One region of the Streptomyces sp. NPDC006487 genome, then DNA from elsewhere that is predicted to be linked to it. Evidence: riboswitches for the same ligand, from Rfam matches in the RefSeq annotation. Region 1 holds a riboswitch; the other holds the start of a gene.
The links. Region 1 has a riboswitch for cobalamin ahead of ACFYM0_RS26845 (cobalamin biosynthesis protein). Riboswitches for the same ligand answer to the same signal wherever they lie in the genome.
Positions count from the first base shown of each region.

Region 2: it holds a riboswitch for cobalamin, as region 1 does, so the genes downstream of both, ACFYM0_RS31130 (energy-coupling factor ABC transporter permease) here and ACFYM0_RS26845 (cobalamin biosynthesis protein) in region 1, are expected to answer to the same signal.

Region 1 covers NZ_JBIAHN010000015.1:197,764-206,221, reverse strand. Annotated here, with positions in the region: gene ACFYM0_RS26855 (anion permease) at 67-1,338, shown strand; gene ACFYM0_RS26850 (hypothetical protein) at 1,366-1,587, shown strand; cobalamin riboswitch at 1,754-1,904, shown strand; gene ACFYM0_RS26845 (cobalamin biosynthesis protein) at 1,942-2,934, shown strand; gene ACFYM0_RS26840 (cobyric acid synthase) at 2,931-4,454, shown strand; gene ACFYM0_RS26835 (putative cobaltochelatase) at 4,789-6,876, shown strand; gene cobO (cob(I)yrinic acid a,c-diamide adenosyltransferase) at 6,876-7,475, shown strand; gene ACFYM0_RS26825 (cobyrinate a,c-diamide synthase) at 7,469-8,458, shown strand, end outside.
Region 2 covers NZ_JBIAHN010000019.1:196,881-205,338, forward strand. Annotated here, with positions in the region: gene ACFYM0_RS31090 (YncE family protein) at 1-297, shown strand, start outside; gene ACFYM0_RS31095 (cytochrome P450) at 379-1,617, opposite strand; gene ACFYM0_RS31100 (tRNA-dependent cyclodipeptide synthase) at 1,598-2,395, opposite strand; gene ACFYM0_RS31105 (EF-hand domain-containing protein) at 2,650-2,862, shown strand; gene ACFYM0_RS31110 (PadR family transcriptional regulator) at 2,905-3,459, opposite strand; gene ACFYM0_RS31115 (energy-coupling factor ABC transporter ATP-binding protein) at 3,469-4,320, opposite strand; gene cbiQ (cobalt ECF transporter T component CbiQ) at 4,317-5,066, opposite strand; gene ACFYM0_RS31125 (energy-coupling factor ABC transporter substrate-binding protein) at 5,070-5,408, opposite strand; gene ACFYM0_RS31130 (energy-coupling factor ABC transporter permease) at 5,408-6,103, opposite strand; cobalamin riboswitch at 6,132-6,326, opposite strand; gene ACFYM0_RS31135 (flavodoxin family protein) at 6,581-7,306, shown strand; gene ACFYM0_RS31140 (hypothetical protein) at 7,352-7,876, opposite strand; gene ACFYM0_RS31145 (SsgA family sporulation/cell division regulator) at 8,001-8,408, opposite strand.

The sequences.
Region 1 (8,458 bases):
CACCTTCCGTTCATCCAGGTTGCCTACGGTCCACGAACCACTGACGTCAAACAGAAGCCTGGGTAAATGGAGCACATAACGCTTCTCCTCGGGATCGTGATCATCACCGCTCTCGTGTTCGATTTCACGAACGGTTTTCACGACACGGCCAACGCGATGGCCACCACCATCTCGACCGGCGCCCTCAAGCCCAAGACCGCGGTGGCGATGTCCGCCGTGCTCAACCTCGTCGGCGCTTTCATGTCCGTGGAGGTCGCCAAGACGATCTCCAAGGGCCTGGTCAACGAGGAAGGCATCCAGCCGGAGGTCATCTTCGCCGCCTTGGTCGGCGCGATCCTCTGGAACCTCGTCACCTGGCTGGTCGGACTGCCCTCCAGCTCCTCGCACGCCCTGATGGGCGGCCTGATCGGTGCGGCCGTGGCCTCCGCCGGCATGGGCGCCGTCAACGGCAGCGTCGTCGTCACCAAGGTGCTGATCCCCGCGATCGCCGCCCCGCTGGTCGCCGGCTTCGCCGCGTACCTGGCCACGAAGGTCACGTACAAGGTCGGCAAGGGCATGGGCGAGAAGACCTCGGCCAAGGGCTACCGCGCCGGTCAGATCGCTTCGGCCGGTCTCGTCTCCCTCGCGCACGGCACCAACGACGCGCAGAAGACGATGGGCATCATCACCCTGGCGCTCGTTGCCGGTGGCGCCCTCGCTCCCGGCTCCAACCCGCCGGTCTGGGTCATCGTCTCCGCCGGCATGGCCATCGCGATGGGCACCTACCTGGGTGGCTGGCGCATCATCCGCACCATGGGCAGTGGCCTGACCGACCTGCAGCCGCAGCAGGGCTTCGCCGCCCAGACCTCGGCCGCCAGCGTCATCCTGGCCTCCTCCTCCCTCGGCTTCTCCCTCTCCACCACCCACGCGTGCTCCGGCGCCGTCATGGGTTCGGGTCTGGGACGCAAGGGCGGCGTGGTCCGCTGGTCCACCGCCTCCCGCATGTTCATCGCCTGGGGCCTGACCCTCCCGGCCGCGGCCCTGGTCGCCGCCGGTGCCGAGCTGGTCATGCGCACCGGGGACATCGGCGTCGCCGGCGTCACGGTCTTCCTGATCGGCTCCTGCGTCGCCATCTGGCTGATCTCCCGCCGCCAGGTCGTCGACCACACCAACGTCAACGAGGTCGAGCCGGCCGGCGCCGAGGCACCGGGTGTCGTCACCACGGCCATCGCGGCCGTCAGCGTCCCGCCGGCCGCGGCCTTCGCCGGCAGCACCGCCGCGGTGACGGACGAGGAGCTCAAGGCCACCATCCCGGCCTCCGCGACGACGACCCCCGCGGCTCCGGCCGCAGCGGTCTGACCCGAGAACGACAGAGGATTCAGCGGTATGAAGATCGACTGGGAAGCACTCGGCTCCGTCTTCGGGGTCAGCCTCTCCGCCACCGTCGTCCTGGTGACCCTGTTCACCCTGGGTCTGATGGGGCTCTCCAAGCACGAGGCCGCCACCGAACAGGGCGGCGCCGCCACCCTGGCCCGCAGCGGTGCGTACGCCTGCTTCGCGCTCTGCGCGGCGGCCGTGGCCTACGGGATCTACCTGATCGTCGCCTGAGGCGCGGGACGGCACCTCCGAAGGCTCCCTCCGGGTTCGTACCGGAGGGAGCTTTCGCATGCCCCGGACCCGCCCCGGACTCGCCCCGGCCCCCTGGCGCGGGCCTGACCCCGCCCCCTCTCCCGCCACCCCGCCGCAGGTCAACGGCGAGTTGACGGGCCTTCGCGCTGCGTGGTGGACTGCGCGAGCCATTACGGCGGCATGGAGAGGAAGTCCGGTGCGAATCCGGCGCGGTCCCGCCACTGTCACCGGCGCACGCGGACCTCTGGCCGTGTGCGGCCGGGAGCCAGGAACTCTCGCCGCCGGACACGTCGAACCAGGGCGCGGACCCTGAGTGAGGACATACCTGCCACCATGCGTGCCGATCGCGTCTTCGCGTACGGCGTCACGGCGGGCCTGATCGGCGACCGGATCCTCGGGGATCCGCGCCGAGGGCACCCCGTGGCCGCCTTCGGACGAGCCGCCGCCGCCGTCGAACGCGCCCTGTGGCGCGACGACCGCGCCCGCGGCGTCCTGCACACCCTGCTGTGCGCCGGAGGCGCGGCCGCCGTCGGCGCACTGGGCGCCCGCGCCGTGCGCTCCCGGCCCGCGGCCGCCCGCATCGCCCTCACCGCCGCCGCCACCTGGGCCGTCGTGGGCGGCACCTCGCTGGGCCGGGAGGCCCGCGCCATCGGCGGAGCACTCGCCGCCGGGGACGCCGAGGTGGCCCGCGAGCGGCTGCCCCACCTCTGCGGGCGCGACCCGCAGGCACTGGACGAGCAGCAGATGGCCCGCGCGGTCGTCGAATCGGTCGCCGAGAACACCTCCGACGCCGTGGTCGGCGCCCTCGTGTGGGGCGCCGTCGCGGGCGTCCCCGGGCTGCTGGCCTTCCGCGCCGTGAACACCCTGGACGCGATGGTCGGCCACAAGTCCCCCCGCCACCTGCGCTACGGCTGGGCCTCGGCCCGGCTCGACGACGTGGCCGGCTGGCCGGGCGCCCGGCTGACGGCCCTGGCCGCCGTACTGGCCGGGCCCGACCGGCGGGGCGCCGTACGGGCCTGGCGCGCGGACGCCGCCAAGCACCCGAGCCCCAACGCGGGGCCCGTGGAGTCCTCCTTCGCCGGGGCGCTCGGCGTACGGCTGGGCGGCACCCTGGCGTACGCGGGCCGGGTCGAACACCGGGCCGTGCTCAACGGAGCGGCCGGGCGGCCCGTGGATGTCGCCGACATCGAACGCGCGGTGCGGCTGTCGCGCCAGGTGACGTGGGTGGCGCTGGGGGCCTGTGTGGCCGCCCGGACGCTGGTTTCCCGCACTCTGGCCGCCCGCACTCCGGTCGTCCGAACTACGAAGAAGGGGCGGCGCGCATGAGCGGCGGCGCGAAGCGCGGTGGGGGTCTCCTCGTCGCCGGTACGACCTCGGACGCGGGCAAGAGCGTGGTCACGGCGGGCATCTGCCGGTGGCTGGCCCGGCAGGGCGTGAAGGTGGCCCCGTTCAAGGCGCAGAACATGTCGCTGAACTCCTTCGTGACGAGGGAGGGCGCCGAGATCGGCCGCGCACAGGCCATGCAGGCCCAGGCGGCCCGCGTGGAACCGACCGCGCTGATGAACCCGGTGCTGCTCAAGCCCGGCAGTGACCGCAGCAGCCAGGTGGTGCTGCTGGGCAAGCCGGTGGGTGAGATGAGCGCACGCGGCTACCACGGGGGGCGGCAGGAACAGCTCCTCGGCATCGTCACGGACTGCCTGGAGCAGTTGCGGGGCACGTATGACGCCGTGATCTGCGAGGGGGCGGGCAGCCCGGCCGAGATCAACCTGCGCCGGACCGACATCGTGAACATGGGCATCGCGCGGGCCGCGCGGTTCCCGGTGGTCGTCGTCGGCGACATCGACCGGGGCGGGGTCTTCGCGTCCTTCTTCGGTACGACGGCCCTGCTCTCCCCCGAGGACCAGTCGCTGATCGCGGGCTACCTGGTCAACAAGTTCCGCGGCGACGTCACCCTGCTGGAACCGGGCATGGAGATGCTGCGCGGCCTGACCGGGCGGGCCACGTACGGCGTGCTTCCCTTCCAGCACGGGCTGGGCATCGACGAGGAGGACGGGCTGCGGGTCTCCCTGCGGGGCGCGGTACGGGAATCCGTGGTCGCCCCGCCCGTGGGCGAGGACGTGCTGCGGGTCGCGGTCTGCGCGGTGCCGCTGATGTCCAACTTCACGGACGTCGACGCGCTGGCGGCGGAGCCGGGTGTGGTGGTGCGGTTCGTGGACCGGGCCGAGGAGCTGGCCTACGCGGACCTGGTCGTCGTCCCCGGCACCCGTGGCACGGTCAAGGCCCTGGCCTGGCTGCGCGAACGGGGCCTGGCGGACGCACTGGTCCGGCGGGCCGCCGAGGGCCGGCCGGTCCTGGGCATCTGCGGCGGGTTCCAGGTCCTGGGCGAACACATCGAGGACGAGGTCGAGTCGAAGGCCGGCTCCGTGCCGGGGCTCGGGCTGCTTCCCGTACGGGTCCGCTTCGAGCGGGAGAAGACCCTGGCCCGGCCCGTCGGTTCGGCGCTGGGCGAGCCCGTCGAGGGCTACGAGATCCACCACGGGGTGGCCGAAGTCCTCGGCGGAACCCCCTTCCTGGACGGTTGCCGGGTCGGGGAAGTGTGGGGCACGCACTGGCACGGCTCACTGGAGTCGGACGGCTTCCGCCGGGCCTTCCTCCGCGAGGTCGCCTCCGCGGCCGGCCGCCGCTTCGTCCCGTCCCCGGACACCTCCTTCGCCTCCCTGCGGGAGGAGCAGCTGGACCTGCTCGGCGACCTGATCGAGGAACACGCGGACACCGCGGCGCTGCTGAGCCTGATCGAGGGCGGCGCCCCCTCGGGCCTCCCCTTCCTCCCGCCGGGCGCGCCATGACGTCCCCGTCCCTGCGGGGGCTGTCCCCTACCCGCCCTTCCACCGTTCCCCGGGGCTCCGCCCCGGACCCCTCGGGGGCCAGCCCCCGGACCCCCGCTCCTCAAACGCCGGAGGGGCTGGATTTTCCGACCCCCCGCGGTCACGTGCGGGCCGACGCCGGCCAATTCCAGCCCGTCCGGCGTTTGAGGACCGGGTCCGGGCGGAGCCCGGGGAACGGTGGAAGGGCGGGTAGGGGAGCTCCGCCCCGCGCAGCGGCGCACCCGCAGCCCGGCCCCGCCGTCCATGCCCGCCCGCGCACGCGTATCCGTACACACGCCCGAGAAGGGGCCACCGCATGAGCACGCCCTACCCGTTCACCGCACTGGTCGGCCAGAGCGACCTGCGCCTCGCACTGCTGCTCAACGCCGTGAGCCCAGCGGTCGGCGGTGTCCTCGTGCGCGGCGAGAAGGGAACCGCCAAGTCCACCGCCGTCCGCGCCCTGTCGACCCTGCTGCCGCAGGTCGACGTGGTCACCGGCTGCCGGTTCAGCTGCGCGCCCACCGCCCCGGACCCCGCCTGCCCCGACGGCCCCCACGAGCCGGGACCGGCCGCCGCGCGGCCCGCCCGGATGGTGGAGCTGCCCGTCGGCGCCTCCGAGGACCGCCTCGTCGGCGCCCTCGACATCGAACGCGCCCTCTCCGAAGGCGTGAAGGCCTTCGAGCCCGGCCTGCTGGCCGACGCGCACCGCGGGATCCTGTACGTCGACGAGGTCAACCTGCTCCACGACCACCTCATCGACCTGCTCCTCGACGCCGCCGCGATGGGCGCCTCCTACGTCGAGCGCGAGGGCGTCTCCGTACGGCACGCCGCCCGCTTCCTCCTCGTCGGCACGATGAACCCCGAGGAGGGCGAGCTCCGCCCGCAGTTGCTCGACCGGTTCGGGCTGACCGTCGAGGTCGCCGCCTCCCGGGAGCCCCTCCAGCGGGTCGAGGTGGTGCGTCGCCGGCTCGCCTACGAGGACGACCCCGCGGGCTTCGCGGGCCGCTGGTCCGGGGACGAGGACGAGGTCCGCTCCCGGGTGGTGGCCGCGCGGGCCCTGCTCCCGAAGGTGCGGCTCGGCGACACCTCGCTGCTGCAGATCGCCGCGACCTGCGCCGGTTTCGAGGTCGACGGCATGCGCGCAGACATCGTGATGGCCCGTACCGCGACCGCTCTCGCGGCCTGGGCCGGGCGGACCGAGGTGCGCAAGGAGGACGTGCGGCAGGCCGCCCTGCTGGCGCTCCCCCACCGGCGCCGCCGCAACCCCTTCGACGCGCCCGGTCTCGACGAGGAGAAGCTGGACCGGATCCTGGACGGGTTCCCCGACGAGGAGCCGGACCCGGAGCCGGAGCCGGAGGGTCCGGGCGAGGGACCGGAGGACGGCGGCCCCGACGGCGGCGGCCCCGACGGCGGGGGCGGCGTACCCCCGCAGGGCTCCGGACCGGAGGCCCCCGAGGCCGAGCCGGAGGCCCCGGACGCGCCCGAGCAGCGGCCCGAGGCGCAGCCCTCCGCCCAGGAGAAGACCGAGGCGGCCGGTCCGGCCGAGCAGGCACCCGTACGGGCCGCCGAGCCGTTCCGCACCAAGATGCTCAGCGTGCCGGGCCTCGGCGAGGGCGCGTCCGGCAGGCGTTCGCGCGCCCGCACCGCGCACGGCCGCACCACCGGAGCCCAGCGCCCCCGCGGCCAGTTGACCAAACTGCACCTGTCGGCCACCGTCCACGCCGCCGCCCCGCACCAGAAGGCCCGCGGGCGCTCCGGGCGCGGGCTGGTCGTCCGCAAGGACGATCTGCGGCAGGCGACCCGCGAGGGCCGCGAGGGCAACCTCGTCCTGTTCCTCGTCGACGCCTCCGGCTCCATGGCCGCCCGGCAGCGCATGAGCGCGGTCAAGGGGGCGGTGCTGTCCCTGCTGCTCGACGCCTACCAGCGCCGGGACAAGGTCGGCCTGATCACCTTCCGGGGCGCCTCGGCCGAACTGGCCCTGCCGCCCACCTCCTCCGTCGACGCCGCCGCGGCCCGGCTGGAGAACCTGCCGACCGGCGGCCGCACCCCGCTCGGCGCCGGGCTGCTCAAGGCCCACGAAGTCCTGCGGATCGAGCGGCTGCGGGACCCGAGCCGGCGCCCGCTGCTCGTGGTCGTCACCGACGGGCGGGCCACCTCGGCCGGCTCCGTGGGCGGCGATCCCCGCGCCCTCTCGGCGCGCAGTGCCCGGCTGCTCGCGGCCGGCGGGGTCGCCTCCGTGGTCGTGGACTGCGAGTCGGGGCCGGTCCGGCTCGGGCTGGCCGGAGTGCTGGCCGCCGATCTGGGCGGCCTGGCCGTCACCCTCGACGGGCTGCGGGCCGATTCGCTCGCCGGGCTCGTCAAGAACGTACGTACCCCATCCCCGACCCTCAGGAGGGCCGCGTAATGCCGCAGGGACAGCCGTCCGTCGTTCCGGACGACGGACTCACGACGCGTCAGCGCCGCAACCGCCCGCTCGTCTTCGTCCACACCGGACCGGGCAAGGGCAAGTCGACGGCCGCCTTCGGTCTGGCGCTGCGCGCCTGGAACCAGGGCTGGTCCATCGGGGTGTTCCAGTTCGTCAAGTCGGCGAAGTGGAAGGTCGGCGAGGAGAACGCGCTGAAGGTGCTCGGCGCCTCCGGCGAGGGCGGCTCCGTCGTCTGGCACAAGATGGGCGAGGGCTGGTCCTGGGTCCAGCGCGACGCGCAGCTCGACAACGAGCAGGCGGCCAAGGAGGGCTGGGAGCAGGTCAAGCGCGATCTGGCCGCCGAGACGCACAAGCTGTACGTGCTGGACGAGTTCGCGTACCCGATGCACTGGGGCTGGATCGACGTCGACGAGGTCGTCGAGGTGCTGCGCAACCGCCCCGGCACCCAGCACGTGGTGATCACCGGGCGCAACGCACCGGAGAAGCTGGTGGAGTTCGCGGACCTCGTCACCGAGATGACCAAGGTCAAGCACCCGATGGACGCCGGCCAGAAGGGCCAGAAGGGCATCGAGTGGTGACCTCGTTCAACGTACCGAGACTGGTCATCGCCGCGCCCTCCTCCGGCAGCGGCAAGACCACCGTCGCGACGGGCCTGATGGCGGCCTTCTCGGAGCGCGGCCTCGCCGTGTCCCCGCACAAGGCCGGGCCCGACTACATCGACCCGGGCTATCACGCGCTGGCCACGGGCCGGCCGGGACGCAACCTGGACGCCTTCATGTGCGGGCCGGGTCTGGTGGCCCCGCTGTTCGCGCACGGGGCCGCCGGATGCGATCTGGCCGTCATCGAAGGCGTGATGGGCCTCTACGACGGTGCCGCGGGGCGGGGCGAACTGGCGTCGACGGCGCAGGTCGCGAAGCTGCTCCGGGCGCCGGTGGTGCTGGTCGTCGACGCGTCCTCGCAGTCGCGGTCGGTGGCGGCGCTGGTGCACGGCTTCGCCTCCTTCGACCCGCAGGTCCGCCTCGGCGGCGTGATCCTCAACAAGGTCGGCTCCGACCGGCACGAGGTGATGCTGCGGGAGGCGCTGGAGGAAGCGGGGATGCCGGTGCTCGGTGTCCTGCGGCGGGCTCCGCAGGTGGCCGCGCCCTCGCGGCACCTGGGACTGGTGCCGGTGGCCGAGCGGCGGCGGGATGCCCTCGACTCCGTGACGGCCCTGGCCGAACAGGTCCGCCAGGGCTGCGACCTGGAAGCCTTGATGGCCCTGGCCAGGACGGCCCCGCCCTTGGCTTGCGAGGCCTGGGCTCCGGACGAGGCTTTGCTCCCCCACCCCGCCCCTTCCCGAAGCCGGGCTCTGCCCGGACCGGGTCCTCGAACGCCGGACGGGCTGGAAATCCCTCCGCGGGGCAACCTCCAGCCCGGCGGGCGGCATCAGGCAAATCCAGCCTCGCCGGCGTTTGAGGCGCGGGGTCCGGGGCGGAGCCCCGGCGGCGGCGCCGCACCCGTCATCGCCGTTGCCGGAGGGGCCGCCTTCACGTTCTCGTACGCCGAACACGCGGAGCTGCTC
Region 2 (8,458 bases), on a different contig from region 1:
AAGGAGATGTACGTCTCCAACCGGGGCGAAGGGTCCGTCTCCGTCTTCGACTTCACCCAGAACAAGCTGACCAAGAAGTGGGAACTGCCCGACGGCGGCAGCCCCGACATGGGCGGGGTCTCCGCCGACGGCAAGGTGCTGTGGCTCTCGGGCCGTTACAACTCCGAGGTCTACGCCATCGACACCACCACCGGCAAGCAGCTCGCCAGGATCCCCGTGGGCAGTGGACCGCACGGCCTCGCCGTCTACCCGCAGCCCGGCCGCTACTCCCTCGGCCACACCGGCATCTTCCGGTAGGACGCGCGCACGCAGGAAACGGGCGTGCCCCGGGAGCTCGCACAGCTCCCGGGGCACTCCTGATCGCTCACCGCCGCCTCCTCACCAGGCGACGGGGAGCCGCTCGGGAAGGCGCTTGATGAAGCCGGTCCGCCACACGAGGTTCTCCGCCGGCACCGCGAGACGCAGCTCGGGCAGCCGCTCGACCAGCACCTCCAGCGCGATCTCGGCGTGCGCCCGGCCCAGCGCGGAGGCCGGGCAGAAGTGCCGGCCGGCGCCGAAGGCGAGGTTGGCGTTGGAGCTCTCGCGCTCCAGGTCCAGCTCGTCCGGGTTCTCGAAGGCCTCCGGGTCGAAGTTGGCCCCCTCCAGCAGGACGAGGACCAGCTCGCCCTCCTTGACCAGCACGTCCCCGACCTGGATGTCCGCCATCGCGATGCGCGGCAGGCCGTCGCCCACGGACAGGTTCCAGCGCAGCAGCTCGTCCACGGCCTTGCCCATGCGCTCCGGGTGCTTGCGCAGGTAGCCGATGAGCTCGGGCTTCTGCAGCAGTGCCAGGACCGCCAGGGTCAGGAACGCGGACGTGGAGACGGCGCCGGCCCCGAAGAGCGAAACGGCGACGGTGGCGAACATGTCGTCGGTCAGGTGCGCCGACTCCGGGTCCGCCTCCTTCAGCTCGGCGAACTTGCCGAGGAGCCCCGTACGCTCCTCGGCAGGCAGCGCCAGCTGCGCCTTCAGCCGGTCCTCGAAGTAGCCGACGTCCTTGTACCAGTTGAGCGCCGAGTCGGCGAACGGCTCGCGAGCGGTCATGAACGCGACGTCCAGCCCCGACATCAGCCGCCGCCAGTCCTCGAACGGCACACCCAGCACCTGGCAGTGCATGGCCGCGGAGAAGGGATCGGCGAAGGCGGCCCGCAGATCGGCGGGCCCCCCTTCGGCGAGGAGCTGGTCGATGAGCTCCCCGGCCTTCGCGCGCAGCCAGTCCTGCAGGCCCTTCTGGCGCGGGTTGAGCGCCTTCATGACCGCGTTGCGCAGTCCGGCGCTGTTGATGTTGCCCATGTTGTTGACGACCTCGGGCGGGATCGTCAGCGCGTACTGGCGCGGGACACCGGCATTGGCCGTGTCCTTGAGGCTGAAGCGCTCGTCCTCCAGCACCTGCTTGGCCAGCGCGTAGCTGCTCACCAGCCAGGCCGGGTCCCCGGTGAGGGTGCGGACCTTCGCGACCGGCGCCTTCTCGCGGAGCCAGGTGCACTCCTCGGGGAGCACGTCACCACGCCGGGAGAGGGGGAAGTCGATGAGGGGCTCGGCGGTCGGCCCGGTGCCCTCAAGCTGCTCGACGCTCATCGACGGTCCCTTCGGTTGGTGCGGTGTGCGCGTGCGTGTTCGCGTTCAGGTGGTTCGGGTTGCCCGGGTTGCTCTGTGCCTTTTCGGCCGCTTCGGGCCGCACCACGGCGTATGCCTGGTTCCTCGTTGCGCGCAGGCCCCCACCGCGCGCGAAGAGGACGTCGGTCATCGGCATCTTGACGTGGTACGCCGCCACGGAGGACGGCACGTCGAGAATGCTCGGGGTGTCGATGAAGAACGGCAGCTCGGCCGCCATGTAATCGAAACACACCTGCAACTGTGCGTCGGTGATTGATTCACCTTCCGGCAACTTGGATCCGACAAAGTGCAGGGCCATTTCCTCGCAGCCCTTGCGGAATTCGTCGTCGGACTCCAGGAAATGGAGTACGCGTCTGTGCAGAAGTTGGTAGACGGGGTTCGTCTGGAACTCCGACAGTGCCCTCACTCGGATCTCGGCATGCAGAGGGCCTGATTCCTCGACGCCCTTGAGAATCCTTCGCCGGACTGCCTTGATTTCCTTCGTCGCACGCTTCTCGGCGTGTTCCCGGGTGTAGCCGAACGCGGCGAACATCCGGTCCACGTGGAGGTCTGCGTAGACGAAGTCGACCTGTGCGAAGCGGGTCGTGGCCCATCGGGTGAGGCTGGATATGCGCTCGGAGCTGAAGTAGCTGTTCCCAGGACTCACTCCGATGAGCACATGGTCGCCGTCTTCCCAGATGTGGTGGCAAGTGCGGGTGAAGGGCAGAACTTCGAATGATGCGTCAGCTGTGATCGTCACCTGTGTGATCGCCCTTGTTGCCGCTTGTCCCTGGGAGCCCTGCGCTCCCGGTGTGGCGGCAATGTCGCTACGTTATGCGGTGGTCCCGGAGCGTGACAAGTGGGGGCTTGAATTGTTGGCTGGAATTATCGCTTCCGCACTACGGAAGAGTAATTGAATTTCTATCTGCCGCTCGAACGGGACCCGGGGCGTGAGGGGGCCGGGCATGCCGCTACCCTGAGCCGGTCAACAAGCACCAAGAAGGGGTGGACCCAGTGGCGGACATCGAGAGCGCACGGACGACGTTCGGCAAGTTCGACGTGAACGGTGACGGCTTCGTCACGGCCGACGAGTTCCGTTCGGCGATGGCGGAGATGGGCGACCCGTTCGTCACCGGCCCGGTCGCGGAGGCCGTGATCGCCGCCAAGGACTCGAACGACGACGGCCTGCTGAGCTTCGACGAGTTCTGGGCCTCCCTGAACAAGTAAGCCCCCGCGCCGCCCCCGCCCCTGCCGGGCCGGGGGCGCGCGTCAGGCCCGCCGCGGCTCGGCGGCCATGCCCTCCACCTCGGCGAGGGCCTCCTCCAGCCAGCGCAGCCAGAACGTCTCCAGCCCGGTTCCCGCGTGCAGCACGACACGCCGCAACCGGTCCTCGTCGGAATCCCGGCCGGCCGGGAAATCCTTCTCCTCGATGCCCTCGTACACGGCCAGCTGGGCACGGTGCAGCTCCAGATGCCGCCGCAGCTCCGCGGCCAGCCCCTGCGGCCCCACCACCGCGGCCGCCCGGATCCGCAGCAGCAGGGGATCCCGCACCGGCTTGGGATCCTGGCGCTCCCCGACCCACCGCGCCAGCTCCCCGCTCCCGGCGGGCAGCACCTCGTACTCCTTCTTCTGCCCCCGCACGGGCCCCTCGCTGGGCAGCGCCCGGATCAGCCCGGCCTCCTCCAGCCGGCCGAGCTCGCGGTAGATCTGCTGGTGCGTCGCGGACCAGAAGTACCCGATCGACTTGTCGAACCGCCGGGTCAGCTCCAGCCCCGACGAGGGCTTCTCGAGCAGGGCGGTGAGGATGGCGTGCGGGAGCGACATGCGGCCATCCTAGATTTGCCCCCAGGCGGCCAGTGCCTGCGGATCGCGCGGGCCGGGGGCGCCCGCCGCCAGGTGGCCGTGGGTGCGCAGGAAGGCCGTCACCGCCGGGGACCAGGCCGGGCGCAGGCCCGCCGAGGTGAGGAGGGGCGGGTCCGAGAGCAGGGGCTCGGCGGGGCCGAAGCGGATGCCCGCCGGGGTCAGGACCGCCGCGTCGTCGGCCCAGCGCACCGCCAGGTCCACGTCGTGGGTGGCCATGACCACCGTCGTACCGGAGGCCCGCAGTCCCGCGAGGACGTCGAGGAGCCGCTCCTGGCCGTCCGGGTCCAGGCCGGCCGTCGGCTCGTCGAGGATCAGCACCCGCGGAGCCATCGCCACCGCCCCCGCGATCGCCGCGCGCTTGCGCTGCCCGTAGGAGAGCAGGTGGGTGGGGCGGTCCCGGAGGTGCGTGATGTCCAGCGCGGCGAGGGCCGAGTCCACGCGGGCGCGGACCTCCGGAGCGGGGAGCCCCTGGTTCATGGGGCCGAAGGACACGTCCTGTTCCACCGAAGCCGCGAACAGCTGGTCGTCGGGGTCCTGCACCACCAGCTGGACGGACGTGCGCAGCCGGGTCAGGCCCGCCCGGTCGTACGAGACCTCCGTGCCGTCCAGCCGCAGCGATCCCGCGCCGGGCCGCAGGCCGCCGCTCAGCAGCCGCATCAGCGTGGTCTTGCCGCTGCCGTTGCGGCCCAGCAGGGCCAGCGCCCGGCCCGGCGCGATGACGAAGTCGACGCCGGTCAGGACCGCCGGGCCGTCCTCGTAGGCGTAGCCGGCGCCGGACAGTTCCACCACCGGGCGGGGGGAGGGGGGCAGCGACGGGTTCACGGGCGGAGCCCCTTCAGGGTGAGGGTCAGGGTGATCAGGGCCGCCAGCAGGCCGGCGGTGGCCGTCAGGAAGCGCCACGACAGGGCCGCCTCCGGTACGAGGACCCGCAGCGCCCCGTCGTAGCCGCGTCCGGCCAGCCCCGCCTGGAGCTTGGCCGCGCGGTCGAAGGCCCGTACGAAGGAGGTGGCGGCGAGCCCGGCCAGGGAGCGCCACACCGCCGCCCGGCCGGTGTGCCCGAGTCGGGCCGCCTGGGCCCGGCGGACCTGGGTCATGGAATCCAGCAGCAGGAAGCCGATCCGGTACATGACCAGGGCCACGTCCACCACCGGGGCCGGCACACCGGCCCGGACCAGCCGGGGCAGTACGTCGGAGACCGGGGTGGTGAAGGCGAACAGCAGCAGTCCGAGCGAGGCCGCCGAGGTGCGCAGCAGCAGTTCGGCGGCGAGCCGGGGACCGTCGGGGGCCAGGGAGACCGGCCCCGCCGGGCCGCCGACGGCGAACAGCAGCGGCAGCGCCCCGGTGAAGCAGAAGCCGAGCGGGAGCCGGAAGGCCCGCCAGAGCTGCCGGCCGGCCACTCCGGCCGGGCCGAGCAGCACGGCGAGGGTGGCGGCGGCCACCAGCGGCCCGCCCGGCCAGGGCGGCAGGCACACGGCGGTGACCGTCAGCCCGATCCCGAGCAGGGCCTTCTCCAGCGGGTGCCGGCCGCGCCAGCGACTGCCGTGCGCGGCCACGTCGATCGGCAGCACCGCCTACGCCTCCGGGGCGGTGGCGGCAGCGGCGGCGGCCGCTCCCTGGCGGCGGCCCTTGCGGACACCGAAGTAGTAGGCGAGCACGCCCGCGCCCAGCGCCGCCTGCAAGGCGAACAGCGCGGACTCGATCTCGCCCGAGGGGGGTTCGTACAGAGGGGAGAACCAGGGCTCGTAATCCGGCTTCAGCTCGGTGATCGCCACCTCGGCCTGCGCGTCGGCGCCGGTGAAGGGCTCCTCCTTGCCCTCGCCCAGCCCCAGGGCGAGCGGCAGGACGGCCAGCGCCGCCACCAGGAGCAGCAGCAGGGTGTTGATCTTCGCGTTCTTGGACATCCCGCTCATCAGGCCGCCGCCTTCTCTTCGGTACGGGCGGAGGTCAGCTTCGCGACGCCCAGCCGGACCAGGTCCGACTTGCTCGACGCCATCAGCAGCCGCATCACCAGGACGGTCAGCAGGCCCTCGCTCACGGCCAGCGGTATCTGGGTGACCGCGAAGATCCCCCCGAACTTCGCTAGCGAGCCCGGGAAACCGGAGGCCGGGTCCGGGAAGGCCATGGCGAGCTGCACGCTGGTGACGCAGTAGGTGACCAGGTCGGCGAAGAAGGCGCCGAAGAACACGGTGACCATCAGCGGGAGGCCCGACCTCCGCATCAGCCGGTAGACGGCGTAGCCCGCCCACGGGCCGGCGATGGCCATCGAGAAGACGTTGGCGCCGAGGGTCGTGAGCCCGCCGTGCGCCAGCAGCAGGGCCTGGAACAGCAGGGTGATCGTGCCGAGCACCGCCATGATCGGCGGCCGGAACAGGATCGCCCCGAGCCCGGTGCCCGTGGGGTGCGAGCAACTGCCCGTCACCGAAGGGATCTTCAGGGCGGAAAGGACGAAAGTGAACGCTCCGGAAGCGCCGAGCAGCAGCGTGCTCTCCGGGTTGGCCTTCACCTCGCGGGTGAGCGAGCGGACGCCGTGGACGACGAAGGGGGCGGACGCGGCGCCCCAGGCGACCGCGTGCAAAGGGGGCAGGAACCCCTCGGCTATATGCATGAGTGGGGAGACCTCTCCAGCACCTCGTGGATGGACAACGCGCCCCGGCCGGTCTCCTGGCTCACGGGTTGACGTCCATGCTCCGCCTTCCCGGGCAGCGCGGAACCTCCCGCGCAGCCCAGTGGCTTTCCCGCAGGAGTGGAGCCGGACTTCCCGATCACAGTGGCGAGGGCCGCACCGGTTTCCCACCGGTTTCCCGAACACCAAGGCCCGCTGACCCTAGTCGGCCGCACGGACCGGTAACAACCCGCCCCAATCGCGCCGGGCGGTGGCCGGATTCCGCTTGTGCGTCACGCCGCGTGTCCGCCGCGCCGGCGTTTGCCTCAATGGCCCCACGTGGAAACGGAGTTCCATGGATCCGCGGCCGCCGGAGCCGGGAAGGGGCGCCCCGGCCGCGAGCTCCTCATCGCCTGCGCCGGTCGCCCGGACGGGCGCGGCCCGGTGGCGGCCGCGCCGGGCTCCGGAGAGGCTGGACGGGTGGCTACCGACACCGCGCACCCCTTCGACTACTCCGACCTCACCGCCGTCTACGTCAACTGCACGCTCAAGCGATCGCCCGAGCCCAGCAACACCGAGGGCCTGATCGGCAAGAGCCGCGCGGTGATGGAGGCGGCCGGGGTCCGGACCTCGCTCATCCGGGCCGTCGACCACGACATCGCCACCGGTGTCTGGCCCGATATGACCGACCACGGCTGGGAGAGCGATCAGTGGCCGGTGCTCTACAGCCAGATCATGGACGCCGACATCCTCGTGCTGTGCGGCCCGATCTGGCTCGGCGACAACAGCTCGGTGATGAAGCAGGTCATCGAGCGGCTCTACGCCTGCTCCTCGATCCTGAACGAGCAGGGCCAGTACGCCTATTACGGGCGCGTGGGCGGCGCGCTGATCACCGGGAACGAGGACGGCGTCAAGCACTGCGCCATGAACATCCTCTACAGCCTCCAGCACCTCGGCTACGCGATCCCCCCGCAGGCCGACGCCGGATGGATCGGCGAAGCCGGACCCGGGCCCTCGTACCTGGACCCCGGATCCGGCGGGCCCGAGAACGACTTCACCAACCGGAACACGGCCTTCATGAGCTGGAACCTCATGCACCTGGCCGCTCTGCTCAAGCGGTCCGGCGGGATGCCGGCGCACGGCAACCAGCGCTCCCTGTGGGACGCGGGCTGCCGCTTCGACTTCCCGAACCCCGAGCACCGGTAGGTCCCCGCCCCCCCGGCCCCCGCCTCCCGCCTCGCGCCGGCGTGCTCAGCAGACGTTCGGGTGCGCGACGTCCAGGACGAAGCGCTCCGGGGCGTGCAGCTTGGACGTGGTGTAGGCGGGCTTGGTGTCGAAGGCGGCGCCGAAGGTGACGTACCCCTCGTAGTCGCCGGTCAGGGCGATGCCCTTCAGCTTGGGCAGGTAGATCTTGAGGAGCTTGGGCCCGCGGTAGACGTTGCGGCCCGCGTCGTCGTGTCCGGCGGCGGGGTGCAGGCGGATCTCCAGGAAGTACCGCCCGGCCAGCGGGACGGGCTTGCCGGATCCGTCGTAGATCAGCGACGGGACGCGGGTGACGGTGACCTCGGGTACGTATCCCTGCAGGTCGATGACCACGCGGTCGTACGTGCAGTGCCCGCCCCAGCGGGCATTGACGACGAGCGGAGTGATCGTGGTGGCGGTAGTGGTGGCGGCGGTCGTGGCTGCGGCGGAGGCCGGTGCGGCGAAGGCGAGCATGGCGCAGAGCAGTGCGCCCAACCCCAGTGCGGTGGCCTGCCGGCGGCGTGGACGGTTCATTGCGTCCCCTCGATTCCGAGAGACGGGGAACGGTGTCACCCGTGAAGACGCGCCCGCTGCGGTCGTGGTTGCACCGGGTTCGGCGCGTTCGCCGGACTCACCCGGTTGATCGCGTTCACCCGGTTCAGCTGGGCAGGAGGGCGTTCAGCTCGGCGTCGAGGTCGTAGTACCGGTGCTCCTGGCCGCGCGGCACCAGCTCGGTCATCCGGCGGCACAGCTCCCGTACGTCCTTGGCCCGCGCGGACACCACGCACGACTGCTCGCCGTTGCTGAAGGCGAGGAAGACCCGCGGCTCGGTGCCCTTCCAGCGCGGCCACACCTGTATGTCGCCCTCGCCGGTGGCGCAGACCTGGCCGTCGAGCAGCAGTTCCCGGGAGAAGACCCAGCGCGCGAGGTGCATCCCGGCACCCTCGAAGTCGAGGGAGATCTCGTACGGCCGTTCGGTGCGGTACGCGAAGACGCCCCGCACCGGGACGGGCGCGGGCGCGGCCTCGAGCCGGAGCGGCAGGACGCGGTGTTCGGTGCCGGTCATGCGGGCGCCTCTCTCTCGGGTGGGGTCTCGCCGACGCACGCGCGACATGC